Regions from separate parts of the Variovorax sp. SRS16 genome, predicted to be linked through region 1. Evidence: predicted binding sites of a transcription regulator. Region 1 holds the regulator's gene; the other holds the start of a gene.
What was found. The regulator NrdR, encoded in region 1, represses ribonucleotide reductase genes. The targets are predictions, from matches to a motif close to CACNANATNTNGTG.

Region 1 (14,549 bases):
AGGGGACGCTCGCGCGCAGCGGATCCATCACGCAGAACATGAACGTGGACCTCCAGTTTCTGCCGACAGGGCTCATGCGAACCGGCGCTTCCAATTTCCTGTTCCGTCCGGGCACTGGCGGTTCCACTTTCATGCGCCTGATCTGCCTCGGCATCGTCGGCCGCGCGCGCTTGGTCAACGACACCGCCTCCTGCTCGACATGACCGCATTCGCCCCCCGCCGCCCGGTGCGGTCCGCCGCACAGGGCGGCTCGACGCTGCTGGAAGTGCTGATCGCGATGCTCGTCCTGTCGTTCGGGCTCCTGGGCCTGGCCGGACTGACCGCGGCTTCACTGCGCTACGTGAAGATGGCGCAGTTCCAATCGATCGGTGTGCAGCTTGCGGCCGAGTTGGGTGAGCGCATGCGCGGCAATGTCGACGGCTTCGAGGCCGGGAGCTATATCAAGACGGACGCCTATTCGACCGCCGCGGTGACGATTCCGGCCTGCGCCTCCTCGCCGTGCAGCGCGGCCGATCTCGCGGCCATCGACCTTGCACAGTGGGCGCAGGAATTGCGCCGGCGTCTGCCCGGCGGCGACGGGTTCGTGCAGCGCGATGCCGTCAACCCGTTGGCGACCGACATCTGGATCCTGTGGAGCGATCCCGACGCGACGGTGGGCGCGGCCGACGACGCCAAGGCCAGCCTTTCCGTGGCCGGCGCGAACGACTGTCCCGCGGTCGCCGTCGCCGGCCTTGCGGCCGGCACGGTAAAGCCGCGCTGCATGTACTACCGGATCACGTTGTGAATACTGTGCCTCCTGTGCCTCCTGTGCCTCCTGTGCCTCGTCGGCGGCTTCAGCGCCAGGGCGGGCGAACCCTGCTCGAATTGATGATCAGCATCGCCCTTGGGCTCGTCGTGCTCGGCGCGCTGTTCGCGATCTACATCTCGACCCAAGTCAGCAGCCGCCAGGCCACGTCGGTGGCACGGATGGACGAGGACGCGGCGGTCGCGCTCTCGGTTATCGGTTTGCAGTTGCGCATGGCTGGTTTCAGTATTCCGAGGGTCTTCGCCGCACCGGGCGCGGCGACGGTCAATGGTGCTTCGGTGCCGACGCCGGACCGCAACTTCTCCGGCGCCGGCGTGCGCGCGTGCGACCGCGGCTTCGTCGATCCGACGGTGGATTTCGATCTGCTCGCCTGCGCGCCGGGAAGCACCGGCGCCGCGGCCCTCGCCATCCGCTTCGAGGGCGCCGACCCCGATGACATTCCCAGCGTTCAGGCCCTGCTTCCGCCTGCCAGGGACTGCCTGAACCAGGCCGTCGGGGCGAACGCGACGGGAGCGCTCGGCGTCCCCTACACGCTCATCGAATCGAGATACCAGGTGCGCATCGGCGCCAGGACTGGAACGCCCGAGCTGTATTGCGGCGGGAACGGCAGCAAGATTGCCTATCAGTCCCAGGCCATCCTTCAGTACGTGGAGGACATGACGGTCGGCTTCGGCATCGCCGACGACGGGCAAAGCAAGGCGGTCGAGCGATATGTCGACGACGCGGCGAGCGTCGAGGCCCTGCCGGGCTCGGTCGACCAGCGATGGTCGCGCGTCGTGTCGGTCAAGCTGTGCATCGTGCTGCGCAGCGGCGATCCGAGCCCAGACGCCGCGGGCAGCTACCTGGATTGCCGCGGCAAGGTCGCGCCTTCTTCGGACCACCTGATTCGGCGTGCCTACAGCAGCGTGTTCACGCTGCGGAACCGGGGCGGCTTTGCCGCGACGGCGCCATGACCCGCGCAACGACCGACCGAGGCTCGCGCATGCAGCGCGGAGTGGTTCTGATCATGTCCCTGGTCCTGCTCATCATCATCTCGCTGGTCGCCGTGCTGGCGGTCCAGCGTGCCACGTCCGAAGAACAGGTCTCGAAGGCGTTGAGAACCAACACTGTCGCCTTCCAGGCGGCCGAGGCCGCATTGCGCTATTGCGAAGACCAGATGCTCAAGTCCGGCGGCGTGCAGAGTGGCACGACGATCGTGCCGCCCAACCCCGACCCGCTCGATGGCACGAAGCCTTCGCTCTGGGCCGATCGGGCAAATTGGGAGCCGTCGGCCAACAAGGCGATACAGGTCGATGCAGCTCAAATCAATTCCAGCGACGCCGCGGCACGGGCCTTGCCGATGTTGCCCAGATGCATGGTCGAAAGCACCTCGCTGCAAGGGGAGTCGGCCAGACGCCCGGCCTTTCTCATCACGGCCGTCGGCTTCAGCGCGGATTTCCACACGACGGCCGGAAAGCCCGACGCGGGGGGTGAAGTCTGGCTGCAGTCCCTGGTGACGCCGGGCGACAAGTGAGAGCGAAAGGAAGGGAGGAGTGCATGAAGAAAAAACGCATCGCATGGACCGTGGCGGCCGTCCTGGTGACAGTCCGTGCGGAGGCTGCGATCTCGCAACTGCCCTTGGTGACGACGAACGTCACGGTGCCACCGAATCTGATGTTCACGCTGGACGATTCCGGATCGATGGACTTCGAATGCTTTCCGGATTCGATGTGCACCACGCCGGACGGCGTCGTGTACGCAGGCGTCGTTCCATGGGGCTTCGGCATTTTCAAGAACGCGGTCATCACCTATGACGGCAGCAGCCTGCTGGCGCGGCAAGCCCGGTCGACCAGGAACCCGCTCTACTACAACCCGGCCGTGACGTACCGGCCATGGCTCAAGTCCGACGGCACGCGCTTTCCCACTTATCCCGCCAATGCCGCACCCGTGGACCCTCGGGCGCCCGCCACGACGGTCGACCTCACCGGGCTTCCGAAGCTGATGACTGCGCGATGGTGCTCCGACCTGGCGAACTGTGTCGACAGCGAGCGTTCCGCTCCCATCGCGCAGTACTACACCCTCAAGGCCGGCGCAAGCGGCGACCTGCTCAGCGACTACCGCCAGAACTTGATCACCAACCTTCCGGGGTGGCCACAAACCTTTCCCAAGAACCCGAATCGTGTGGATTGCGTGTCCCCGACGTTGTGCACCTACGCCGAGGAAATTCAGAACTTCACGAACTGGTTCGTCTATGCGCGTTCGCGCCTGCGGGTGGCCATCGGCGGGACGTCCGAAGCATTCGCCCTGGTGCCTCCGAGCTACCGTGTCGGCTACGGAACGATCAATGAAGTCCCCACGCTTGTCGATGGCGTCAACAACAACGCCGTTCGCATGGGAGTGCGCCCGTTCATCGGCACGCCCAAGGACAACTTCTATGCGCAGCTCCAGAGCGCGGGCACGCAACCGAACGGCACGCCGCTTCGCCGTGCGATGGACGACGTCGGGCAGTACTTTTCGCGAACCGATGCCCAGTCGCCCTGGGCGAGCGATCCATCCGTCGGAGAAAGCCCCGCGAACCATCTGAGTTGCCGGCGCGCCTACCACGTGTTGATGACCGACGGCTTGTGGAACAGCACCGCCGCCCAGACTGCCGGCGCCAACGCCGATGCGGACAACACGGTGGGCCCGCTGATCACGAGTGCCGACGGCAAGACGAGCTACCAATACCATCCGGCGCCGCCTTACGCGGGTCCCGGCGAGTCTTCGCTTGCCGACGTGGCGATGTATTACTGGAATCACGATCTGCGCCCTGACCTGCCGAACGACATGCCGGTGACCGGAAGCGACCCGGCTTTCTGGCAGCACATGGTCAACTACACCATTGCCTTCGGTGTGAACGGCAAGCTGCGCAATCCCGAGGACTTGCCGGCCCTCCAGGCCGGGACCGCGAGCTGGGGCACCGTCGGCGACGACAGTTCGAAGGTGGACGATCTCTGGCACGCCGCCATCAACAGCCGGGGGATTGCCAGGAGCGCGTCCAGCATCACCGACTACACCGCGGCGCTGACTTCGATCATCCAGGACATCCAGACCCGTGACAGCAGCGAGGCCGGCGTGGCCGTATCGAGTCGAAGCTATTCCAGCTCGACGCTTGAATACGTTCCGAGCTACCGTGCGACCGACTGGAACGGCGACGTCCAGGCAGTGAAACTCACCGATGGCAGCAACGTCTGGCTGGCGTCGCAGCAGCTTCCCGCAGCGTCCGCCCGCAATATCTTCACCTTCACGAACACGGCGACCAAGGGCGTGCCCTTCACGCTCTCCGCGCTCGATGCGGCTGGCATGACCTCGCAGCTCGATGCGAGCAATGCGTCGGCGCTGATTCCCTACCTGCGCGGAGATCGCACGGGGGAGGGCACCACGTTCAGAAAGCGCACGGGCGCGATCGGGGACATCGTGAATTCCTCGCCGGCCCTGGTGAAGGATCTCTTCGACGGCCAGTACGACTTCCTTGCCACTTCGACGCCGGGGCAGTCCAGCTATCAGCGCTTTATCAACGCCAAGAAGTTCCGCGAGGCCCAACTGTTCGTCGGCGCCAACGACGGCATGCTCCATGCGTTCGATGCAACCGATGGCATCGAATCCTTCGCGTTCATGCCGCGTGCCGTGCTCGGCACCGTCAAGCAGCTGGCCGATCCTGCCTACGCGCATCGCTTTTTCGTCGATGGGCCGCTGACCGAGACCGACGTCTACGATGGTTCGGCCTCCAAGTGGCGCAACCTCGTTCTCGGCGAAGGGGGAGCCGGCGCCAAGAACCTGTTCGCGATCAACGTGCCGGTTGCGGCCTCTCCCGCGAAAGGCGACCCGGTGCCGTTGACGCGCGCCCAATCCACACCCGGCGGCAGCGACATTCTGTGGGAGATCGATGCCACGAACCCGTCTTTTTCCGAACTCGGCTACGTGTTGCAAGCGCCGGCCACCGGCATCCTGAAGGATGGCCGCTGGGCCGTCGTGACCGGCAATGGCTATGAAAGCGCGAGCGGCCGCGCGCAGCTGTACCTGATCGATGCCATCACCGGATCGCGCCTGGCGGTCCTGGACACGGGCGTCGGCTCGCTCGCGGCGCCCAACGGGCTGGGCGGCGTGACCCTCATTCGCGACGGCACGCAGCGCGTCGTCGCCGCCTATGCCGGCGATCTGGCGGGCAACCTGTGGAAGTTCGACCTGTCATCTCCCACGCCTTCCGAGTGGCGGGTGGCGTTCGGCGGGCTGCCGCTCTTCCAGGCGGCGAACCGCCAGGGCCAGCCCGAGCCGATCACCGCTGCGCCGGCCTTCACGCGCCATCCGCTGGGCGGGGCCATGCTTTTCGTGGGTACTGGCAAACTGCAGGATGCGGGTGACCAGAACATTCTGGCCGAGCGCAGCATCTACGGCGTATGGGACAAGGTCGCCATCGGAATGCCTTCGAGCAACAGCGGCGACAGAATCATTGACAACGCGAGTCTGGTGACTCAGACCCTCTCCAACCTGGCGGTCGGCGGCGCGACGGGGCGCTACTTCGCGATCAGCAATAACCCGGTCGACTATGGCTCCGGCGCCAATGCGCAGAAACGCGGTTGGCAAGTCCATTTGACGATCGCCGCGGGACTGCGGTCGATCTATGCGCCGCAAGTCGATGGCGGCCGCCTGATCATCGACACCATGGTCCCGGGTGCTATGGGGAACGGATGCGCGCCGGCATCTTTCGCGTCCTACACCTTCGTCGTGGATCCGTTCAGCGGGGCTCCGGGCCTCCCTGGACCGACCTTCGACACCAGCGGCGACGGCAAGATCGACGGCGCGGACGACGCGACAGCCGCCGTGACGCTTTTCTCCAGCACCGGCAAGCGAACGATCCTCCACTATTCAGGCTCGCTGATCGGCCTCGAAGGCGCGGGTACGGTTCGCTCCGAGGGCAATGGCTCGAGCAACGCAGGATCTGGCCGCAGCGGCTCGAGCAGCGCCGGGTCTGGCGGCGACGGCTCGAACACGGCCGGTCGCAAGATCGAGGAGCAGAAGACCCAATTGCTCAAATCGCCCACCGGGCGGCAATGGCGACAGATCATCACGCCGCCGTCGTATTGAAGACGAGGCCGCACGATGAAAACGTCTTTCGCGTCCCGGTGCCGCGTGCTCGGTTTCACCCTGATCGAAGTCATGATCGTGGTCGCCATCGTGGCCATCCTCGCATCGATCGCATTGCCGAGCTACCTCGAGTCCGTACGCAAATCGAGGCGTGCGGAAGCTCGGGCGCAGTTGATGGAAGCCGTGCAATACATGCAGCGCTTCTACAGTCAGAACGATAGTTTCAAGAGGGCCGTCGGCACGGGAGCCGACATGGTGCTGCCTGATGCCCTGATGGTCGTCCCCAGGCAAGGCGCGCAGACTTACACGATCGACTTCGTGACAGGCACTTTGCAGCCCGGTTCGTTCACCCTTGCGGCCATTCCCGCCGGCGCGATGAAGGGCGACCGCTGCGGCACCTTGCAAATCGACAGCGCCGGGCGCCGGACCATCGTCGATGCAAGGCCTGGCGTGACGGCCGACGATTGCTGGCGCTGATCAGATATCCCTGAGCAGCTGCCGGAACTCGTCCACGTCCTCGAAGCTGCGATACACGGATGCGAAGCGCACGTAGGCCACCTTGTCCATGCGCTTGAGTTCGCGCATGACCAGTTCGCCGACCTTGGTGGACTCGATTTCGCGCAGGCCGCTCGCCAGCAGCTTCTGTTCGATCCGCAGCAGCGCGATGTCGATCTGCTCGATGGTCACCGGTCGCTTGCGCAGCGCCAGCATCATCGATGCGCGCACCTTGCCCGTGTCGAAATCGGCACGGCTGCCGTCCTTCTTGACCACGACGGGGAAGTTCACGTCGGGCCGCTCATAGGTGGTGAAGCGCTTGTCGCAGGCACCGCACTGCCGCCGGCGCCGCACGAAGTCGCCATCTTCCGAGACGCGGGTCTCGACGACCTGCGTTTCGAGGTGACCGCAAAAAGGACATTTCATGCGGCCGTCGCCAAATCAGAAGTAGACGGGGAAGCGGCTCGTCAATGCGTGGACCTTGTCGCGCACGGCGGCGATGTTGGCTGCATCGCGCGGGTTCTCCAGCACATCGGCGATCAGGTTCGCGGTGGCGCGCGCCTCTTCGTCCTTGAAGCCGCGGGTCGTCATCGCCGGAGTGCCGATGCGCACGCCGCTGGTGACCATCGGCTTCTCAGGATCGTTCGGGATCGCGTTCTTGTTGATCGTCATGTGGGCGCTGCCCAGCACGGCTTCGGCCTCCTTGCCGGTGATGCCCTTGGCGCGCAGGTCGACCAGCATGACGTGGCTCTCGGTGCGGCCACTCACGATGCGCAGGCCGCGTTCGGTGAGCGTCTCGGCGACGATCCGGGCGTTCTTGACCACTTGCTGCTGGTAGGCCTTGAATTCCGGCGAGAGCGCTTCCTTGAAGGCCACAGCCTTGGCCGCGATCACGTGCATCAGAGGGCCGCCTTGCAGGCCGGGGAAGATGGCGCTGTTGATCGCCTTCTCGTGTTGCGACTTCATCAGAATGATGCCCCCGCGCGGACCGCGCAGGCTCTTGTGGGTGGTCGAGGTCACCACGTCCGCATGCGGCACCGGATTGGGATATTCGCCCGCTGCGACCAGGCCCGCGTAGTGCGCGATGTCGACCATGAAGATCGCGCCGACGTCCCGGGCCACCTTGGCGAAGCGTTCGAAATCGATGCGCAGCGAATAGGCCGAGGCGCCCGCGATGATGAGCTTGGGCATGGCGTCACGGGCCTTGCGCTCCATCGCGTCGTAGTCGATCTCTTCCTTGGCGTCGAGGCCATAGCTCACGACGTTGAACCATTTGCCGCTCATGTTGAGCGGCATGCCGTGCGTCAGGTGACCGCCTTCGGCCAGGCTCATGCCCATGATGGTGTCGCCGGGCTTCAGGAAGGCCAGCATCACGGCCTCGTTGGCCGAGGCGCCGCAATGCGCCTGGACGTTGGCGGCCTCGGCACCGAACAGCTGCTTGACGCGGTCGATGGCCAGCTGTTCGGCCACGTCGACGTGCTCGCAGCCGCCGTAGTAGCGCTTGCCCGGATAGCCCTCGGCGTATTTGTTGGTGAGCTGGGAGCCTTGTGCAGCCATCACCGCCGGCGATGCGTAGTTTTCGCTCGCAATCAGCTCGATGTGGTGTTCCTGCCTGGCGTTTTCGGCCTGGATGGCAGCCCAGATTTCGGGGTCGGTCTGTTCGACCAGGATGTTGCGGTTGTACATGGCAGTCCTTTGAGACGATGGTCCTTGTTCTTCAACCAAACAAGGGCTGCCCAGGCGAACGGCGGAACGCCTGCTCGGGATCGCGGGCGGCACGCTTCCCAGTGGTAGTCCACGTCAGCGCAATGCACCTGAAGAGGGTTGCGCCTATCGCCAGTCGCGTGCCGGCCGAGTGTAGCTGACGACAGTGGCCGCCGTCCCGAAAAGGCCTACAGATTCGACAGCAGCGCCACGTTCTGGGTGTTGTTCGTCTCCGGCTTGGCGGGTGCCACCACCGGGAGCGGCTGCGTGCGCATGGCCGGCGGTGTCGGCACCGTCGAAGGCGCGCGGCCGTTGACGACCTGGCGCAGGCGCTCCTGCTCGGCGAGCACTTTGCCCGCATAGCCGCCGTCGTCCGTGAGGTTGGCGGCGCCGACGTAATACTTGAGACCCCCCTCGAGAGAGCCGGCGCGCGCGATGCATTCCTGCAGCACCTTGACACCGACGCGCATGTTGGTGACGGGATCGAAGGCGGTGAGCGTGCCGCCGGCACTTTCGTACTTGTCGCCGTGCACGCGGGTCATGACCTGCATCAGGCCCTGGGCCCCGACCTGGCTCTGTGCGAACGGATTGAAGCTGGATTCGACTGCCATGATGGCGAGGATCACCGTCGGATCGAGCTTCGTGCGCTTGCCGAGATCGAACGCCTCGGCCACCAGCACGCTCAGCGGTTCCACGGCCACCCGGTATTTCTTGCTCAGCCAATAGGCGACTGCTGCTTGCTGCCGTGGCAGGTCCAGCGGGCTGGCTGCCGTGGTCCGTTCGATGGCGGTGGGTTCGAGTTCGAGGGCGCTCGCCTCGGGTGCCGGCTTGCGAGACTGGAGCCAGCCCATCAATTGATCCTCACTCGATTGACGCAGGTCGGGCCGCGCGACGAGCGCCAGGGCAGCGAACACGATCGCCAGGCCGACCAGGGCAAACCCGTTGTGGGTGATTTCAAAAAAGCCGTCAGCCACATCGGACGCAAAGGTCCGGAGCCCGCGGGCCATGGCTGCAAACGCCTGTTTCATCGCTCTTCCTTTCTGTGCGGCACCCAGTCACAAGGCCCGACGGGCGATGCTCAGAGGCGGCGGCGCTTGGATTGGTACGAATCAGGCCCCGCGCGGAAAGAAGGAGGAGATTTGGCGCGGCCGCCTGATCAAGCCGGTGGAATTCGGCAGCGGATTCGGTGAGGCCCGGCTGCGTCGGCAGCTGGGGCAAGGGGCATTCTAGAAGTGGCCAAATACCCGGTCAAGAATAACAAATAGACTTTTTATTCTATTTATGGGTAAGAAAATGTGAGTAATCTCCGCGTGAATCGACCATCGAGGTTTCATTGAAAACGTCATTTGCAATTCGGTCCGTGTCCGCCTACCCTCAAAAGGCCTGAGCTTCAGGCGTTAACCAAGGTCCGGCAGCCCGAGGAGAAATCCAAGGGTTCAGCGGCCGAGGCCCCATGGTGGCAATCTCTTGCTGCCAGCATGGCCGGAACGATTGAACTTCCGGTCGAGCGAAAAGATGGCATGGGCGTTTCACCCGCCATCGAGCCCGGAGACTGGACTTCGCGTCGAGACTCCGGGCTTTCTTGTTTGTGGGAAGCCGGCAGAGTTTGGGGCACACTCGGCGTTGATGAACGTTGCTTCGCTGACAAAGAACAAATGGGTGCGCCGCGGGGTCTTCGCGCTGCTGATACTGCTGGCCTTCTGGGTCCTCGCGTGGCTGGCGGTGCCGCCGATTGCCAAGAGCCAGATCCAGAAGATCGCCAGCGAGAAGCTGGGCCGCCAGGTCACGGTCGGCAAGATCGATTTCAAACCCTGGACGCTCGAGCTGACCCTGAACGACCTGCGTATCGCCAAGGCCGATGCGAGCGGGCCGCAAGTCGCGATCTCGCGCATCTACGTCGACGCCGAGTTGCAATCGATCCTGCGGTTGGCGCCTGTCATCGATGCGGTCACGGTCCAGTCGCCAGCCATCCTGCTGACGCACCTGGCGGACGGCAAATACGACATCGACGACATCCTGGCCAAGCTCTCCTCGACGCCGGATGCGCCCAAGAGCAGCGAACCCGCGCGCTTCGCGATCTACAACATCACCATTGCCGGCGGGTCGGTCGATTTCGACGACCAGACCGTCAAGCGCAAGCATGAATTGCGCGATTTCGTTCTCAATGTGCCGTTCCTCAGCAACCTGCCATCGAAACGCGATATCAAGACCGAGCCCAAGCTCGCCTTCGTTCTCAACGGCAGCAAGTTCGACTCGGCCGCGCTCACGACACCTTTCGCCGACAACCGCAAGACCGATGCCCAGCTGAACTTCAAGGGCCTCGACCTGGTGCCCTACCTCGGTTACATCCCGGGCAGTCTGCCGGTGGCGCTGCAGGCCGGCACGCTGGACGCAGATCTCAAGATCGATTTCGAGCGCGCCGCAACAGGCGGCCTGCGGATCACCGGCATGGTCGAGGCGCACGGCATCAAGCTGGCGGATTCCAGGAAGCGCGATCTGCTCGACTTCGAGTCGCTCAAGATCACGCTGGCCGACGTGCGGCCCCTGGACGGCGTCGTTCACCTGGGTGAGGTGGCGCTGGCTGCGCCGCACCTGGTGGTGGCGCGCGATGCGCAGGGGCAAATGAACCTGCTCGCCACCGATCCGGCCACGGGCGCGACGCAGAAGGTGGCCATGCCCGCGACGCCGGCCAGCGCAGCGGCACCCAAGACGATTCCACAGCCGGGCCTGCACGTGCAGGTCGACAAGGTGGTCTTGAGCCGCGGCGAAATCGGCTGGCGCGATCAAACCACCCAGCCGGCCGCGGCCATCGATGTCAAGCAACTCGATGTCGAAGCCAGCGCGGTGACCTGGCCGATGACCAAGCCCGCGCCATTCAGCGGTTCGACCTCCGTCGGCGGCGCGGCGGTCAAGTTCAGCGGCGAGGCGACCGACAAGGTGGCCAACGTCCAGACAGAGGTCGATGCGTTGCCGTTGTCGCTTGCCGCGCCGTATCTCGCTCAAAGCCTCGAGCCGACCCTCGACGGCAAGCTCAGCGGACAGATCGACATCGCATGGGCCCAGCCCGAGCTCAAGTTCAAGGCGCGCCGCGTCACGGCCGACGGACTGGCGTTGACGCAGGCCAAGACCGCACTGGCGAGCGTCGGGCGATTCGAACTTGTCGATGCCGAAGTCGACATGACCCGGCACACGCTGGCCATCGCATCCTTCACGGCCACCAATCCCAAGGTCCGCGTCGAGCGGGACAACCAGAAGCGCTGGATGTTCGAACGCTGGCTGAAGGCGCCACCCGGCGGCAGCCAGAGTGGCACGGCCGATGCCAAGGTGGCAGTGCCGAAGAATGCCAAGGCGGCCGAAGCTGCAGCGGCCTCGGGCGCCAACACCAAGCCCTGGGCGCTCTCGATCGGCACCGTGGCGGTCGACAACGGCGCGCTCTCCTATTCGGACCAGGCCAGCGCCACGCCGGTGGCCTTCGAGATCAGCGCGCTGAAGCTCCAGGCGCAGAAGATCGCACCCGACAGCAGCGCCGCATCTCCGCTGCAGCTGTCGGGACGCATCGCCGCCGGCCGCGCGGAAGCGGGGCGTTTCGACTACAAGGGCACGGTCGCGCTCAAGCCGATCTCGGCCGAAGGCCGCCTCGAAGCGGTCTCCATTCCGGCCCATGTCTTCAAGGCCTACTACGCGGATGCGCTGAACATCGACGTCCGCCGTGCGTTCGCGAGCTACCGCGGGACCGTGAAGTACGCGGCGGTGCCTGCAGGCATGAACCTGAAGCTGGCGGGTGACACTTCCCTGGAGGATTTCCGCGCCAACAGCGCGACGCTCACCCAGTCGCCCGGTGCCACGCGCAACAACCAGTTGCTGAGCTGGAAGACGCTGAATCTGCGCGGCCTGCAGGTGAGCATGGTGCCGAGCGCCCCATTGAACGTGGACGTGCGCGAAACCACATTGACCGACTTCTTCGCGCGCGTCATCGTCGATCCCACCGGCCGTCTCAATCTGCAGGACTTGACCAAGAAGCCGGGCCAGCCGGCCCTCGCGGCCGCCAGCCCCGCGGCAGGCGAGGCCACCACGCGGCGCAGCCTCGGCGGCACCCGCACGACGGCCGTGGCGCGAGCCGCCCCCAAGACCGGCGGTGCGCCGGTGCCGGCCGAATTGATGGTGGGAGGCGCACCCGAGCCCGCTCCACCAGCTTCGCCGCCCGTGGCCACCGCCGCAGTCACCGACAGCGCGAGCGGCCCCGCGCCGGTCATCCATTTCGGTCCGATGAACCTGGTCAACGGGCGGATCGACTTCACCGACCTGTTCGTCAAGCCCAACTATTCGGCCGATCTCACCGAACTGACCGGCAAGCTGAGTGCGTTTTCGTCCAAGCCGCAGGGCGACAAGCCCGCGCTGGCCGATCTCGAATTGCGGGGCAAGGCGCAGCAGACCGCATCGCTCGAAATCACCGGCAAGCTCAATCCGCTCGCGAAACCGCTGGAACTCGACATCACGGCCAAGATGCGGGACCTCGACCTGCCGCCGCTGTCGCCGTACTCGGTGCGCTATGCGGGCCACGGCATCGAGCGCGGCAAGCTCAGCATGGACGTCAGCTACAAGATCGCACCCGACGGGCAGCTCAGCGCCACCAACAAGCTGGTGCTGAACCAGTTGCAGTTCGGTGACCAGGTCGAGGGCGCGCCGGCCAGCCTGCCCGTGCGGCTCGCAGTGGCGCTGCTGGCCGACCGCAACGGCGTGATCGACGTCGACCTTCCCATCAGCGGCTCGCTCAATGACCCCCAGTTCAGCATCGGGCCGCTGATCTTCAAGGCGATCGTGAATCTGATCGTCAAGGCCGTGACGGCGCCGTTCAGCTTGTTGACGGGAGGCCTCGGCGGCGGTGGGGGCGGCGACTCGAGCATGATCGCCTTCGCCCCCGGCAGTGCCGAACTGTCGCCGGCAGCCAGGGAAAGCCTCGACAAGGTTGCCAAGGCCCTCACCGACCGTCCCGCCCTGCAGATGACGGTGGTCGGAACCGCGAGCCTCGACCAGGAGCGCGAGGCCTATCAGCGGCAGCGCCTGCGCCAGATGGCGCTGGCCGAGAAACGCCGCGCTGCGGTGCGCAACAACAAGGATGCCGCCGAGGTCGCACCGTTGACCGATGCCGAGTACCCCGAATTCCTGGCCGCGGTCTACAAGCGATCCGAAGTCAAGAAGCCGCGCAACATGATCGGGCTGGCCAAGGATCTGCCGACCAAGGAGATGGAAGATCTGCTGCTGCCCACCGTTCCGGTCGACGAAGAAGCCATTCGCCAACTGGCCGTGGAGCGGGGCGCCGCGGTGCGCGACTACCTGCTGGCCCAGAAGCTGCCCAGCGAGCGCTTGTTCCTCGGCGCGGTGCGCACGAAGGCCGGCGATGCCAACTGGAAACCCGGCGCAGAACTGAATCTGGCGACCCGTTGAGCCGGTCGGCCGCAACTCGGTGAAAATGTCGGAGTGCGCCGGCAAATGCCGGCGCCTTCGCTTTTCCTCTTCAGATAACGACCTTCGCGCAGTGACTTCAACTTCCACCAAGCCCCACGACCTCCAGTCCCTCGACACGATGACCGGCGGCGCCTTCACTGCGCCCACCTCGGGCGAGCGCGCGCAGCGCATCCGCGAATGGCTCGCGGGCAATCCGGCGCCCGAGCAGATGCAGGAGGTGTTCAAGGAACTGAGCGGCCGCGACAAGGGTGCCGCGCGGCTGTTGCGCGAAAAGCTCGACGAACTCAAGCGTGCCAAGGGCCAGGAGGCCATCGCCGCCGAGTGGGCGCAGAAGGCCGAGGCACTGCTCGCGCAGCCCAAGCTCAACATCGCCGATGCGCTCGCCTGGCAGCGCGACGCGGCCAAGGCCGGGGCGCCGCTGTCGCGCGAACCGCTGGCTGGCTTCAAGGCCACGCTGGCCGAACGTGTGAAGGGCATCGAGGATCTGCAGCACCGCGCACAGGTTCATCGCGAGGCGGCCGTGTTGCTGGCCCAGCGCTTCGAGGTGCTTTCCACCAAGGGCTGGCGCGATGCGCAGGCGGCCGAGGAAGCGCTGCGCGCCGACGTCGCGCACTGGCAGCAGCAGGCCGCGGACATCACCGCGGATGGCAACTGGAACAGCCTGGATGCCAAGTTCGCGCCGCAGCTCGAATCGTCCAAGGCCCAACTGCTGGTGGTGTCCGATGCTTTCCATGCCGCGCTGGCGCAGACGCTGGCAGCCGCCGCGGATCCGGCCGCACCGCTGCCGCCCGTGCCGGTGTGGGCCGACGAAATTCGCGTGGCGCGCGGCGGTGCGGCCGAGGCAACGCCTGCCGCTGCGCCCAAGCCCGCGGCGCCGAAGGTCGATCCGGAAAAGCGTGCCGCCGCGCAGGACGCGGTGCAAGCCGCTCTGACCAGGCTCGAACAGGAAACCGCCCAAGGTCACGGCAAGGCGAGT
Region 2 (14,549 bases), 1.4 Mb from region 1:
GCGGCCCGCCTCGTCGTCGAGGAAGGGCTGGAGTACGGCCCGGCGAAGCGCCGTGCACTGCGCGATCTGGGTTTGCCCGCGCGCACCGCGCTGCCCAACAATGACGAGGTCGAGGTCGAGGTCCGGGATTACATCCAGCTGTACTGCGCCGACACGCAACCCAAGGAACTGTATGCGTTGCGGCTGCTCGCGCTCGAATGGATGGAGCGGATGGCGCAGTTCCGGCCTCACGTTGGCGGCGCCGTGTGGCACGGCACGGCCACGCGGCTGTCGGACATCTACATCCAGCTCTTTTGCGACGATTCGAAATCGGCGGAGATCGCGCTGATCGATCACCATGTCGACTACGAGCCGCGCATGGTCACCGGCTTCCATGGCGAGCAGGTTGAGGCGCTCAGCGTCCATGCCGCAAGTCGTACGCTGGGCGAGGAGATCGGCGTTCACTTGCTCGTGTACGACCTCGACGACCTGCGCGGTGCGCTCAAGCCCGATGCACAAGGCCGCGTGCCCCGCGGAAATCTGGCCGCGCTGCGACGGCTGATAGAAAAGGATACGGAATGACTTCTTCGCCAACGCGCCGAGGCCTGATTTATGGCGGCGTCGCGGCCATTGCGGCTGCGGCTGGCCTGGGCGGCGCGCTCTGGCGCCACGACGCTGGCGCCAGCGGTGGCGAGAAGCTCGGCGCGGACTTCTGGTCCCGCCGCTTCGATCGTCCGGAGGGCGGCGAATTGCTGCTCGCAAACCTCCGCGGCAAGCCCTTGCTGGTCAACTTCTGGGCGACCTGGTGTCCTCCTTGTGTGGAGGAAATGCCAATGATCGACGCCTTCTTCCGCGAAAATAGTGTCAACGGATGGCAAGTGATCGGATTGGCAATCGATCAACCGAGTGCTGTGCGCAAGTTCCTGGTCAAGACGCCGGTCACCTATCCCATCGGTCTGGCGGGTCTGGATGGCACGGAACTGGTCAAGCAATTGGGCAACAGCGCCGGGGGATTGCCCTTCTCGTTCGTGGTGGCGGCCGACGGCTCCGTCTCGGCGCGTAAAATGGGAAAGCTTGAGCCGAGCGACTTCCAGGCATGGCACCGCGTCTAGTTCAGAGCTAGAATCCGGGCCCACGAATCCGGCAGTTGGCGCTGAAACGCCGAAATAAGCCGATTTTCAGGCGATTTAAGTTCTAATAACCGGCAAAGCCGGCGCTGGAGTCCCATGGATCTACGCAAACTGAAGACACTCATCGATCTGGTGTCCGAATCGAATATTTCCGAACTGGAAATCACCGAAACCGAAGGCAAGGTCCGTATCGTCAAGGGCGGCGTGGCTGCCCCCGTTCAATATGTTCAGACGCTCGCTGCACCAGCCCCGGCCGGTGCAACTGCCGTGTCTGGCGCCATCGCCGCCGCACCCGCTGGCGCGCCTGCGGAGGCCGCAGTGCCGGCCGGTCATGCCATCAAGTCGCCGATGGTGGGGACCTTCTACCGATCTTCGAGCCCGGGTGCACCGGCCTTCGTCGAGATCGGCAGCCAGGTCAAGGAGGGCGACACGGTCTGCATCATCGAAGCGATGAAGATCCTCAATGAAATCGAGGCGGACAAATCCGGGACCGTGACCCAGATCCTCGGCGAGAACGGCCAGGCGGTCGAATACGGCCAGCCGCTGTTCATCATCGAGTGACCATGTTCAAGAAGATTTTGGTCGCCAATCGCGGCGAGATCGCGCTGCGCATCCAGCGCGCCTGCAGCGAACTCGGCATTAAGGCGGTCATGGTGTATTCCGAGGCCGACCGCGAGGCCAAGTACGTGAAGCTCGCGCAGGAAGCGGTGTGCATCGGTCCCGCGCCTTCCTCGCAGAGCTATCTGAACATGCCGGCCATCATCTCGGCAGCCGAGGTGACGGACTCCGAGGCGATTCACCCGGGTTACGGCTTCCTGAGCGAGAACGCCAATTTCGCCGAGCGCGTCGAGCAAAGCGGATTCCAGTTCATCGGCCCGACCCCGGAATCGATCCGCATCATGGGCGACAAGGTGTCGGCCAAGCAGACGATGATCAAGGCTGGCGTGCCCTGCGTGCCCGGGTCCGAGGGTGAACTGTCGGACGATGCGGCCACCAACAAGCGCATTGCGCGTGCGATCGGCTATCCGATCATCGTCAAGGCGGCGGGCGGCGGTGGCGGACGCGGCATGCGTGTGGTGCACACGGAGGCGGCATTGGTCAATGCCATCCAGATGACCAAGGCGGAAGCCGGCGCGGCGTTCAACAATCCGGCCGTCTACATGGAGAAGTTCCTCCAGAACCCGCGCCACATCGAGATCCAGATCCTCGCCGACAAGCACAAGAATGCCGTCTACCTCGGCGAGCGCGATTGCTCCATGCAGCGGCGCCACCAGAAGGTGATCGAGGAATCGCCCGCGCCCGGCATTCCGCGCAAACTGATCGAGAAGATCGGCGACCGCTGCGCCGCCGCTTGCAAGAAGATCGGCTACCGCGGCGCCGGCACCTTCGAGTTCCTCTACGAAAACGGCGAGTTCTATTTCATAGAGATGAACACCCGCGTCCAGGTGGAGCATCCGGTCACCGAGTTCACCACGGGCATCGACATCGTCAAGATGCAGATCATGGTGGCGGCGGGCGAGAAGCTCCCCTTCACGCAGCGCCAGATCGAGATGCGCGGCCATGCGATCGAATGCCGGATCAACGCCGAGGATCCGTACAACTTCACGCCGTCGCCGGGTCGCATCACGATGTGGCATCCGCCGGGCGGCCCCGGGGTTCGTGTGGATTCGCATGTCTACACCAACTACTTCGTGCCCCCGAACTACGATTCGATGATCGGCAAGATCATCGTGCATGGCGACACGCGAGATCAGGCCCTCGCGCGCATGCGCACGGCGCTGAACGAAACAGTGATCGAAGGCATCCAGACCAACATTCCGCTGCATCGCGAACTGATGGTCGACGCCAAATTCATGAGCGGCGGCACCAACATCCACTATCTCGAAGAGTGGCTCGCGGCGCACAAGCGCTGAACGGAGTCGGCCTTGTTCGAACTCCGCCTCCTCGCGCCAGAAGACCGGGTCGAGACTGTCAGCGATGCCCTCGAGGCGCTCGATGCGCTGAGCGTTTCCGTCGAGGATGCGGATGCGCAAACTGACGCGGAGCAGGCCTTGTTCGGCGAGCCGGGCATGCCACCGCCCAAGGAGGGGTGGCAGCGCTCCCGGGTGATCGCGCTGTTCGCCGAGGAGCGCCTGGCAAGAGAAGCGGCCGCTGTGCTGGTCGCACAGGACTTCTTTGCCGATTGCAGAATGCTCGGCTTGGCCGACGTGCCCGATCAGGACTGGGTGCGGTTGACGCAGTCGCAGTTCTCTCCGGTCGAGGTCACGCCCGAGTTCTGGATCGTTCCGAGTTGGCATGAGCCGCCGCCGCAGGCGCGTCAGGTGATTCGGCTCGATCCGGGGCTTGCCTTCGGCACCGGCACGCACCCGACGACACGCATGTGCCTGCGCTGGATCGCGTCGCAGGGCCGGGTGGATGGCCGGCGCGTGCTGGACTACGGTTGCGGCTCCGGCATTCTCGCGATCGGCGCCGCAAAATTCGGTGCACCGGAGATCGATGCGGTCGACATCGACGAAGCTGCGGTGGCATCGACGCGACTCAATGCCGAAGCGAATGGCGTGCATCTGAACGCCGGGTTGCCGGAAACCGCGCAGGGGCGCTACGGCATCGTGCTCGCGAACATCCTCGCCACGCCGCTCAAGGTGCTTGCTCCCTTGCTCTGTGAGCACGTGGCGCCGGGCGGCGCGCTGGTGCTGGCCGGCATCCTCGAACGGCAGGCCGATGAATTGACGCTCGCCTATGCACCTCATGCGGCCCTGGAAGTGAGCGACAACGAGGATGGCTGGATTCTGATGACGGCACGCCTCTGAGCGACCGTTGCCGCCGGAGGTCGCTCCTACAATCGGCATCTGATGAGCCTGGTCACCCACTGTCCTGCCTGTGCCACCACTTTCAAGGTGGTGAGGGACCAGCTTCGCATTTCCGACGGATGGGTGCGTTGCGGCCGTTGCAGCGAAGTGTTCGACGCGACTGCCGATCTCCAGGAAGTACCGGAGTCCGGCGCTCCCTCTGTGTCGGCGACGCCTTCGGCGGGGAATGTCCCCGGCCCGGCATCCGATGCCGATCCTCCGATAGAACCCGGGCTCGAAACGTCGGCGCCGGCAAGCACGCAGAACGCGTCGACGAGCGAATCACCGGTGCAGGATTTCGAGGAAGCAGACTTTTTCGAAGAGGAGCAGGAAGAGATCCAGCTTCCCTCATCGGCGCCGGACACAGCGGCGGCATCGAGACCGGATCCCGATCCTGCGTCGGCTGCGCGGTCGCCCGAGGACGCCGCGTCGTCGGCGCCGCTGCGCTTCATCGGCATTGTTCCCGATGCGCCTTGGACCGTCGTCGAGCCGCCTGTAGTGCCCGTGCCGCCCAAGGCCGCCTATCCGCCATTTCCCAAGATCGATCTGACGCTGCCTTCAAACCGTCCTGTCGGACGGGATCCGATCCCCGACATGGGCGATTCGGGGAATGCACAGTTTCAGAAAGCCTTGCGGCGCGCGCGCGAGAAGGCCGCCAAGGCGAAGGCGCGCGAAGAGAAGGTGGCGGTGCGCGAATCGGCGCCGATCATGCAGATGGCCAGTGAGCCGGAGTGGCCGTTGAATGGTGCGACCGGGGGATTTACACCTTCTTCGGAGTCCGAAGATGCAGCGCCAGGCTTCTGGCGGCGTCCGACAGCGCACCGCTCGCTCTATTCGATCGCCATCCTGGCTGGCTTGCTGGCGCTTGCTGCACAGGCAGTGCATGAGCGGCGCGATGCCATCGCGGCGCGGAGCCCTTCCTTGCGTCCTGCGCTCACGGCGCTGTGCCGTCTGACCGGATGCGAGATTTCCGCGCTGCGCCGGAAGAACGACATCGTGATCGAGGGTGCCTCGTTCTCACGCGCAAAAAACGGCGATGCCTATCGGCTCGACTTCAGCTTGCGCAATGGGGCGAGCGTGCCGCTGGCGATGCCGGCGGTGGAATTGTCCTTGCGCGACACGCAGGATCGGACGGTCGTGCGACGAGTTCTGATGCCTGCCGAATTCGGCGCGCCTGCCGTGCTCTCGGCTCGCGGCGAGCGCGCAGCGTCGCTGCCGATCACGCTCGTCGGTGCCGAGGCGGCAGCGCTGCCGCCGGTCGCGGGCTTTGTCGTCGAGGCGTTCTACCCTTGAATATCCGGCGATTCTTCCTTTTCCATTCTTTTCAACCAATGGCGTATCCATGGCAGCAGTGATTTGCGGTTCCCTCGCGTTCGACACCATCATGACCTTCGAAGGCCGGTTTGCCGATCAGATTCTTCCGGATCAGTTGCACATCCTCAACGTGTCCTTCCTCGTGCCCGGCCTGCGGCGTGACTTCGGCGGCTGCGCCGGCAACATCGCCTACAGCCTCCGCGCGCTCGGCGGCACTGCATTGCCGATGGCGACGGTCGGAAGCGACGGTGGTGATTACCTGGAGCGCCTGCGTGCGCTCGGCATCAGCACCGAGTTCGTGCGGCAGGTGGACGACAGCTTCACCGCCCAGGCCATGATCATGAACGACCGCGACAACAACCAGATCACGGCATTCCATCCGGGCGCGATGCAGCAGGCGCACATCACGCGTGTGGTCGCGCGCGAGGACATTCGACTCGGCATCGTTGCGCCGGATGGCCGCGAGGCGATGCTGCAGCACGCGGAGCAGTTCAAGGCGGCGGGCATTCCTTTCGTGTTCGATCCGGGCCAGGGCTTGCCGATGTTCGACGGCAAGGAGCTCGCGCACTTCGTCGACCTGGCCAGCTGGGTAGTGGTCAACGACTACGAGGGAAAGATGCTGTCGCAGCGCACCGGGTGGAGCCTTGCAGACATCTCGAAGCGCGTACGCGGATTGGTGGTGACCCTGGCGGCCGAAGGCTGCGAGGTGTGGACCCACGGCGAGCGCGAGCATGTTCCCGGCGTGACGCCTGCCGCCGTGGTCGAGCCCACCGGCTGCGGTGATGCCTGGCGCGGTGCGCTGCTCTTCGGTCTCGAGCAGGACTGGCCGCTTGCGCGCTGCGCAGCGCTGGGCAATCGCATCGGTGCGCTCAAGATCGCGCAGCGAGGCCCTCAGAACTACCAAGTCGATCTCAAAGCACTCGGCCTTTGAAGTAGCCGCATAAAAAAGCCCGACACCGCGAGGTGCCGGGCTTTTGCCTTCAAGGCCGCTGAAAGACTCAGGGCTTGCTGGCCGTCGGAAACGGCCATGCTGCCTGTGGGTTCAGCGTTGTTTGCGCCGCAGGAGCAGGCGCTACGGCGGCCTTGGCGGGCGCTTTCGCGGCCTTCTTGGCAGCAGGCTTCTTCGCTGCTTTCTTGGCAGCAGGCTTTTTGGCTGCAGCCTTTTTCGCAGGGGCCTTCTTGGCAGCGGCCTTTTTCGCCGGTGCCTTCTTGGCTACAGCCTTCTTGGCCGGCGCCTTCTTTGCAGCGGCTTTCTTCGCCGGCGCCTTCTTGGCCGGAGCCTTCTTCGCAGCAGCCTTCTTCGCCGGTGCCTTCTTGGCGGCTACCTTCTTGGCCGGAGCCTTCTTGGCAGCGACCTTCTTCGCCGGCGCCTTCTTGGCGGCTACCTTCTTCGCTGGTGCCTTCTTGGCCGGGGCCTTCTTTGCAGCGGCTTTCTTAGCCGGCGCTTTCTTTGCAGTTGCCATTTCTATTTCTCCTGATCAAGTTGAAAAATCAACCTTTTGAAGCACTCCACGCATGTTGGTCAGCGTGAAGCGATTCATGGCGTTGGATCAAGATCCAGCACCATGAACACCTGAGCCTTCGTCGGCGCCGCACTCTTCGGTGCGATCGGCGGCAAGGGCAATTCCTGAATTCACCTTATTGTTCTGTCGCAAAAATTCAATCCCAGGAGAGCGCACCACCCGACTGATACTCGATCACACGGGTTTCGAAGAAGTTGCGCTCCTTCTTCAGGTCGATCATTTCGCTCATCCAGGGGAATGGGTTTTCTTCGTTCGGGAAGAGCGTCTCAAGGCCGATCTGCTGCGCGCGCCGGTTGGCGATGTAGCGCAGGTAGCCTTTGAACATGGAGGCGTTCATGCCGAGCACGCCGCGCGGCATGGTGTCTTCGGCATATTTGTATTCGAGCTCGACGGCCTTCATGAAGAGCGCCTTGATCTCTGCCTTGAACTCGGCGGTCCAGAGGTTCGGATTCTCGAGCTTCAGCTGGTTGATCAGGTCGATGCCGAAATTGCAGTGCATCGACTCATCGCGCAGGATGTACTGGTACTGCTCGGCGGCACCGGTCATCTTGTTCTGGCGGCCGAGCGCAAGGATCTGCGTGAAGCCGACGTAGAAGAACAGGCCTTCCATCAGGCAGGCGAAGACGATCAGCGACTTGAGCAGCGTCTGGTCGCTTTCATGCGTGCCGGTGTGGAAGTGCGGGTCGCTGATGGCCTCGATGAACGGGATCAGGAACTGGTCCTTCTCGCGGATCGAAGGCACCTCGTTGTAGGCGTTGAAGATCTCGCTCTCGTCAAGGCCGAGCGATTCGACGATGTACTGGTAGGCGTGGGTGTGGATCGCCTCTTCGAAAGCCTGACGCAGCAGGAACTGGCGGCACTCCGGCGCCGTGATGTGGCGGTAGGTGCCCAGCACGATGTTGTTGGCGGCCAGCGAATCGGCGGTCACGAAGAAGCCGAGATTGCGCTTGACGATGCGGCGCTCGTCCTCGGTGAGGCCGTTCGGGTCTTTCCAGAGCGCGATGTCGCGCGTCATGTTCACTTCCTGCGGCATCCAGTGATTGGCGCAGGTGGCAAGGTACTTCTCCCAGGCCCACTTGTACTTGAACGGAACCAACTGGTTGACGTCGGTCTGGCCATTGATGATGCGCTTGTCCGCGGCCTTGACGCGGCGTGCGGCAGGTACGGCGGGTGCTTGAGGTGCGAGAGTTCGGGGTGTCGGCACCGCGGCGCCGTCATCGAGGGTGCGCGAGGCCGGAGCGATTTGCGAAGTCGGAAGCTCCGCCGAGCGGCTGGCTTGCGCGCCGCTGTTCGATGAGTGCCGCAATCCTTGTGGCAGATCCTTTGGCAAGGAGGGCTTGACTTCTTCGTCCCAGGTCAACATAGAAAAATCCAATGCTCAAATTATGTGAGCAACGATGTGAGTTGCAAAGTGCTCCTTCACATCGCGCTCCAATTATGTTGTCGTTATGTTGTTCGCATGCATCGCAATTTGTCAGGCGATGCCGCGAATCGCGGCCTCCTCATGCCGACGTCACTGACAGGCTTCGCACGTCGGATCGTCCACGCCGCAGAACGCGATGTCGGTTGCAGGCATCGCGCTCATCTGTGCTTGCGCTGCGAGCGCCGCCGCTTCGAGTGCGCTCATGCCCGGCGATGCATCGCCGCTGCCCGACGACACGGCGTTGAGTCGGCCCGATTGAACGGTGGATTTCTCGGCGTGCGTCGCGCTCTGCGTGCGCAGGTAGTAGGTGGTCTTCAGGCCGCGCAGCCAGGCGAGCTTGTAGGTGTCGTCGAGCTTCTTGCCCGAGGCGCCGGCCATGTAGATGTTGAGCGACTGTGCCTGGTCGATCCACTTCTGGCGACGTGCGGCCGCCTCGACCAGCCAGGTGGTCTCGACCTCGAACGCGGTCGCGTAGAGCGCCTTGACATCCTGCGGCACGCGGTCGATGGGACGCAGCGAACCATCGAAGTGCTTGAGGTCCATCACCATCACGTCGTCCCACAGGCCCAGGCGCTTGAGGTCGCGCACCAGGTAGTGGTTGATGACGGTGAACTCGCCGGAGAGATTCGACTTGACCGAGAGATTGCCGAAGCAGGGCTCGATCGACGCGTCGACGCCGATGATGTTGGAGATGGTTGCGGTCGGTGCGATGGCGACGCAGTTGGAATTGCGCATGCCGTCGGTCTTGATCTTCTGGCGCAGCGCATTCCAGTCGAGCGTGGACGAGCGGTCCACCTCGACATAGCCGCCGCGCGCCTTCTCCAGCAGGTCGAGCGTGTCGGGAGGCAGGATTCCCTTGTCCCACAGCGAACCCTTGTAGCTCGAGTACTTGCCGCGTTCGCGGGCCAGATCGGTCGAGGCCCAGTAGGCGTGGTAGCAGATCGCTTCCATCGATTCGTCGGCGAACTGCACCGCCTCCTGTGAGGCGTAGGGGATGCGCAACTCGTACAACGCGTCCTGGAAACCCATCACGCCGAGGCCGACCGGGCGGTGGCGCAGGTTGGAATCGCGCGCCTTCTTGACCGCGTAGTAGTTGATGTCGATCACGTTGTCGAGCATGCGCATCGCGGTCGAAATCGTCCGCTTGAGCTTTTCCTGGTCGACCGCGCCGTCCTTCAGGTGCTGCAGCAGGTTGACCGAGCCGAGGTTGCAGACTGCGGTTTCGGTGTCGCTGGTGTTGAGCGTGATCTCCGTGCACAGGTTCGAGGAATGGACCACGCCGGCGTGCTGCTGGGGCGAGCGCACGTTGCAGGCGTCCTTGAACGTGATCCACGGATGCCCGGTCTCGAACAGCATCGTGAGCATCTTGCGCCACAGATCGGTCGCCTGGACCGTGCGGCTCGGCTTGATCTCGCCGCGCGCAGCCTTTTCTTCGTAGGCGACGTAGGCGGTTTCGAAGTCGATGCCGAACTTGTCGTGCAGGTCGGGCACGTTGGAGGGCGAGAACAGCGTCCAGTTGCCCTTCTCCATCACGCGGCGCATGAACAGATCGGGAATCCAGTTCGCCGTGTTCATGTCGTGGGTGCGGCGGCGGTCGTCGCCGGTGTTCTTGCGCAGTTCGAGGAATTCCTCGATGTCGAGGTGCCAACTTTCCAGGTAGGTGCAGACCGCGCCCTTGCGCTTGCCGCCCTGGTTGACCGCCACGGCCGTGTCGTTCACGACCTTGAGGAAGGGAACGACGCCCTGCGATTCGCCGTTGGTGCCCTTGATGTGGCTGCCGAGCGCACGCACGCGCGTCCAGTCGTTGCCCAGGCCGCCGGCGAACTTGGACAGCAGGGCGTTTTCCTTGATCGACTCGTAGATGCCGTCGAGGTCATCCGGCACCGTGGTCAGGTAGCAGCTCGACAGCTGCGAGCGCAGGGTGCCGCTGTTGAAGAGCGTCGGCGTGCTCGACATGAAGTCGAAGGATGAGAGCACTTCGTAGAACTCGATCGCGCGCGCTTCGCGGTCGATTTCGTTCAGCGCGAGGCCCATCGAGACGCGCATGAAGAAAGCCTGCGGCAGTTCGATGCGGGTCTTGCGCACGTGCAGGAAGTAGCGGTCGTAGAGCGTCTGCAGGCCGAGGTAGTCGAACTGCAGATCGCGTTCGGGCTTGAGCGCGGCACCCAGGCGGCTCAGGTCGTACTGCAGCAGCTTCTCGTCGAGCAGTTCGTTGTCGACGCCCTTCTTGATGAACTGCGGGAAGTAGTCGGCATAGGCCTGCGCGCGTTCTGCGGGCATCACCTCCCGGCCGATGATCTCCTTGAAGATCGTGTGCAGGAGCAGGCGAGCGGTGGCGAAGGTGTAGTCGGGATCCTTCTCGATCAGCGTGCGCGCGGCGAGGATCGAGGCCTTGTAGACCTCGTCGAGCGGCACGCCGTCGTAGAGATTGCGCATCGTCTCGGCCTGGATCGGCGCGGCCGTGATGCTGTCGCCCAGGCCTTCGCAGGCGGACTCGATCAGGCCACGGAGTTCGTTGAGGTCAAGCGCGACGCGTTCGCCGCGGTCCAGCACGTGCAGCGTGGGCGCTGCCGCCTGCGCATGTTGCTCGCCTGCCTTCGAACGTTCCTGCGAACGGCGTTCGCGGTACAGCACGTAGGCGCGGGCGATTTCGTGGTGGCCGCCGCGCATCAGGCCGAGTTCGACCTGATCCTGCACGTCCTCGATGTGGAAGGTACCGCCGCCCGGACGCGAACGGACCATCGCGCGCACCACGGCCTGGGTCAGGGTATCGACCGTTTCGCGAACGCTTGCCGAGGCCGCGCCCTGCGTGCCGTGCACGGCAAGAAAGGCCTTCATCATGGCGATCGCGATCTTGTTGGGCTCGAAGGGCACGACCGCGCCGTTGCGGCGAATGATCTGGTAGTGCGCGAGCGCGTTGCCGGCGGTCGAGCCTGCAACGTCACGATTTTGCGGCGTCGAGGGAACGGCGCGAGAGATGGATGGGGTGTTCAGGGCGGTTTGCATTCAGTCCTCGGTTGGCAATTCTTGTTGGGCCGGCGGTGCCGAGACGGCCGGGGCCCCCGGCTTCGAGCGCGGGGCAGTACACACTATATCTAGGGTCTGAGGGGTCTACAACCCACTAGATATAGTGTTTTTCACCGACTTCAACGGATGAATACATTGTGGGTATAGGCCGAGTGGTCACGCAGACCGCATCGATACTGGACCACCGTAGCGCAGGCCGCGACATGCGGTCGTTTCCAGCGCTTTTGAACCTGAAAGGCGCATGGTTGCTGCACTCTCGGTTTCGCACCAAGGCTGTTGCCGTGCCGCGTCAGTTCTGCATGAGCCGCAGCCGCGCGATTGAAAAAATTCAGCGCATCGGAATGCCATCGGGGAACATCGCGCGGTCCCAGCCGAGCTGTCGCTGCAGAAGGGCCCAGTCGAAGCCGCTGCCGGGATCTTGCTTCCGGCCCGCCGCGATGTGTTCGTGGCCTGCGATGAACGCGATCGCGTGGCGCTGCGCGATCGCGGGGCACAGGCTGGCGAGCGTTTCGTACTGGGCGTCCTCGAAGGTCTCGCCTTCCAGTCCCTCGAGCTCGATGCCGATCGAATCGTCGTTGCAGTTCGGTCGTCCGCGCCACGACGAGGCGCCGGCGTGCCATGCGCGGTCGTCGCAGCTCACGAACTGCCACAGTTCGCCGTTGCGCCGAACATAGAAATGCGCCGACACCTCGAGGCCGCGAATCGTGCCGAAGTAGGGATGCGCATCCCAGTCCAGCCGGTTGGTGAAGAGCTGCTGCACTTCGTCGCCGCCATAGCGGCCGGGCGGCAAGCTGATCGAATGCAGCACGATCAGATCGACCTGCGCGCCGGCGGGCCGTGGTCCGAAATTCGGAGAACGCAACGGCCTGGCAAAGCGATACCAACCCGCGCGCCAGAGGTCGGCGCCGGCTTCACTCATCGGCATTGGCGCCATGCGGCTCTTCGCCGTTCGGTGTCGCGATGCCCAGCCGGGCGATCCGGTATCGGATCTGTCTCAGACTCAGGCCGAGCCGGGCTGCCGCTGCCGTCCGGTTGAACCCGCTGTCCTGCAGTGCGCGGACCAGGATCTCGCGCTCCTGCTGATCGAGGTAGGTCTGGAGATCGTTCGGGACGGCCGACTGCGGCTTCGCTTCCGGAATCGGCGCGGCTTCGGCTGGCTTCGACGCGGCAACCGGCGCTTCGGGTGCCAGCGCGATCGGCGCCGCCGTGCTGTCCACGAAATCGAGGTGAAGCACGTCGCCGTCGCTCAGCGCCACCGCGCGGTGCAGCAGGTTCTCGAGTTCGCGGACGTTGCCATGCAAGGGATGCTCCGCCAGGTGCTGGAGCACGTCGGCCGACAGCGTCGGTGCCGGCATCTGGGCATCCCGCGCAATGCGCTCGAGCAGCGCATGGCAGAGCGCGGGCAGGTCCTCGCGGCGCTCGCGCAGCGCGGGCACGGCGATCTCGATCACGTTGAGGCGATAGAAAAGATCCTGCCGAAATCGCCCCGCCTGAACTTCGGCGTGCAGGTCCTTGTGCGTGGCGCTCACGACGCGAACGTCGACCGCGTCTTCCTGGGTCGAGCCGATCGGACGCACGCTGCGCTCCTGGATGGCGCGCAGCAATTTCGATTGCATGGCCAGCGGCAGGTCGCCGATCTCGTCGAGGAACAAGGTGCCCCCGCGTGCGGCCTGGAAGTAGCCGTCGCGGTCCTGGGAGGAGCCGGTGTAGGAGCCCTTCAGCGCGCCGAAGAACTCGGCTTCGAGCAGGTTCTCGGGGATGGCGCCGCAATTGACGGCGACGAAGGGCCCGTCGCTGCGCTGGCTGCAGGCATGCACGGCGCGGGCCGCGAGTTCCTTGCCGGTGCCGGATTCGCCGCGAACCAGCACCGGGGCCATGCCGCGCGCGACCTTGGCAATGCGGGACTTGACCAGACGCATCGCCTCGGAGTCTCCGACCAGCCGGTCGAGTGCCGCGACGCCGCTGCTGCCGATTGTGGCCACCTTCGTTTCATCGTCCGTCGGACGCACCGGCCGGCCCGCCGCCGACTGTATCGGGGTCTGCACGGCCGACGCCACCACGGCGCGGAACTGCTTCAGGTCGACCGGTTTGGTGAGGTAGTCGAAGGCGCCGGCCTTGAGCGCCTCGACGGCGTTCTCGGCTGAGCCGTAGGCCGTCATCACGATGCATCGCTCGCCGCGCTGCTCCTGCTGTACGCGCTGCAGGATCTCGAGCCCGAGGCCGTCGGGCAGCCGCATGTCGGTGATCACGGCATCGAAGCGACCCGCGTCCAGCTGCTGCCGGGCCTCCGAGACGCTGCCCGCCGACTCGACGCCGTAGCCCTCGCGCAGCAGCGTGAGTTCGTAGAGCGTGCGCAGATCGGGCTCGTCGTCGACCACCAGAATCTGGGCGGCACGAGGCGCTGACGGATGGGAGGTGCTCACGCCGCTATTGTGTCAGCCGCGTTTCGGCCGCAGCGAATGTGATGAAGAATTCATTGCCTTCGGGCCCGGCCGCGGTCAGGGCGCGGCGTTCATAGCCGATCGTTGCGCCATGCCGCTCGCAGAGTTCGCGGCACAGGAAAAGCCCGAGCCCGCTGGAACGGCTTTCGGAGGAAAAGAAAGGCTCGAACAAGTGGCGCTGCACCGCCGGCTCGAGCGGCGCGCCGTCGCTCCAGATCTGCAGACTGGCGCGGCCGGCGGCGTTGAAGCCGGTCGCCACCTGGATCGCGCCGTCGCGGTCGCTGGCATAGCGCGCGGCGTTGTCGAGCAGGTTCACGAGGATGCGACGCAGATGCTCGACATCGAAGCGCACGTCGCTCGGGCTCGCGTCGAGCGTCAGCCGCACGCCCTGATGCTGCGCATGGTGAATCCATTCTTCCGCCAGTGCGCGCACGGTCGGGTCGAGCGCCACCTGCTCGCCGAGCGGCAACACGCGCTGCTGGCGCACCCGCGCGACATCGAGGACGTCGTCCACGATGCGCGAAAGGCGCTGCGCGTTCTGCTGCACCATCGTCGTCAGCTGGCGGTGAGCGGGATCGACCAGGTCTTCGCCCAGGAGCGCGCTGGCCTGGGTGATGGCGGCCAGCGGATTGCGGATCTCGTGCGCGACGGCCGCCGACATGCGGCCCATGGCGGCCAGCTTCTCGGTGCGGATGCGCGCCTCGAGTTCGCGCAGGTCCTGCAGGAACATGACGCAGAGGCTTTCGGCCTGGGGATCCCGGGTCGGCGTCAGCCGGGTGCGCACGCGGACTTCCCGCGCGGCACCGTGCGGCTGCGCGATCGGCGTCTCCTTCGATTGCGGCGTGCGCCGCACGAAGGTCTGG

Region 2: a site for NrdR is predicted at 11,338-11,351, ahead of E5P2_RS04695 (ribonucleoside-diphosphate reductase subunit alpha). Genes of this name have one in related genera too.

Annotation. Positions count from the first base shown of each region.
Region 1 is NZ_LR594666.1:2,317,245-2,331,793, forward strand. It holds gene E5P2_RS11225 (GspH/FimT family pseudopilin) at 1-203, shown strand, start outside; gene pilV (type IV pilus modification protein PilV) at 200-784, shown strand; gene E5P2_RS11235 (PilW family protein) at 868-1,758, shown strand; gene E5P2_RS11240 (pilus assembly PilX family protein) at 1,788-2,318, shown strand; gene E5P2_RS11245 (pilus assembly protein) at 2,342-5,908, shown strand; gene E5P2_RS11250 (type IV pilin protein) at 5,924-6,385, shown strand; gene nrdR (transcriptional regulator NrdR) at 6,386-6,829, opposite strand; gene glyA (serine hydroxymethyltransferase) at 6,845-8,089, opposite strand; ZMP/ZTP riboswitch at 8,131-8,257, opposite strand; gene E5P2_RS11265 (lytic transglycosylase domain-containing protein) at 8,296-9,135, opposite strand; gene E5P2_RS11270 (DUF748 domain-containing protein) at 9,734-13,552, shown strand; gene E5P2_RS11275 (DUF349 domain-containing protein) at 13,644-14,549, shown strand, end outside.
Region 2 is NZ_LR594666.1:953,274-967,822, forward strand. It holds gene E5P2_RS04650 (hypothetical protein) at 1-561, shown strand, start outside; gene E5P2_RS04655 (TlpA family protein disulfide reductase) at 558-1,091, shown strand; gene accB (acetyl-CoA carboxylase biotin carboxyl carrier protein) at 1,206-1,670, shown strand; gene accC (acetyl-CoA carboxylase biotin carboxylase subunit) at 1,673-3,022, shown strand; gene prmA (50S ribosomal protein L11 methyltransferase) at 3,035-3,919, shown strand; gene E5P2_RS04675 (zinc-ribbon and DUF3426 domain-containing protein) at 3,962-5,251, shown strand; gene E5P2_RS04680 (carbohydrate kinase family protein) at 5,301-6,203, shown strand; gene E5P2_RS04685 (histone H1-like DNA-binding protein) at 6,271-6,735, opposite strand; gene E5P2_RS04690 (ribonucleotide-diphosphate reductase subunit beta) at 6,932-8,158, opposite strand; gene E5P2_RS04695 (ribonucleoside-diphosphate reductase subunit alpha) at 8,309-11,224, opposite strand; gene ampD (1,6-anhydro-N-acetylmuramyl-L-alanine amidase AmpD) at 11,574-12,170, opposite strand; gene E5P2_RS04705 (sigma-54-dependent transcriptional regulator) at 12,157-13,668, opposite strand; gene E5P2_RS04710 (sensor histidine kinase) at 13,673-14,549, opposite strand, start outside.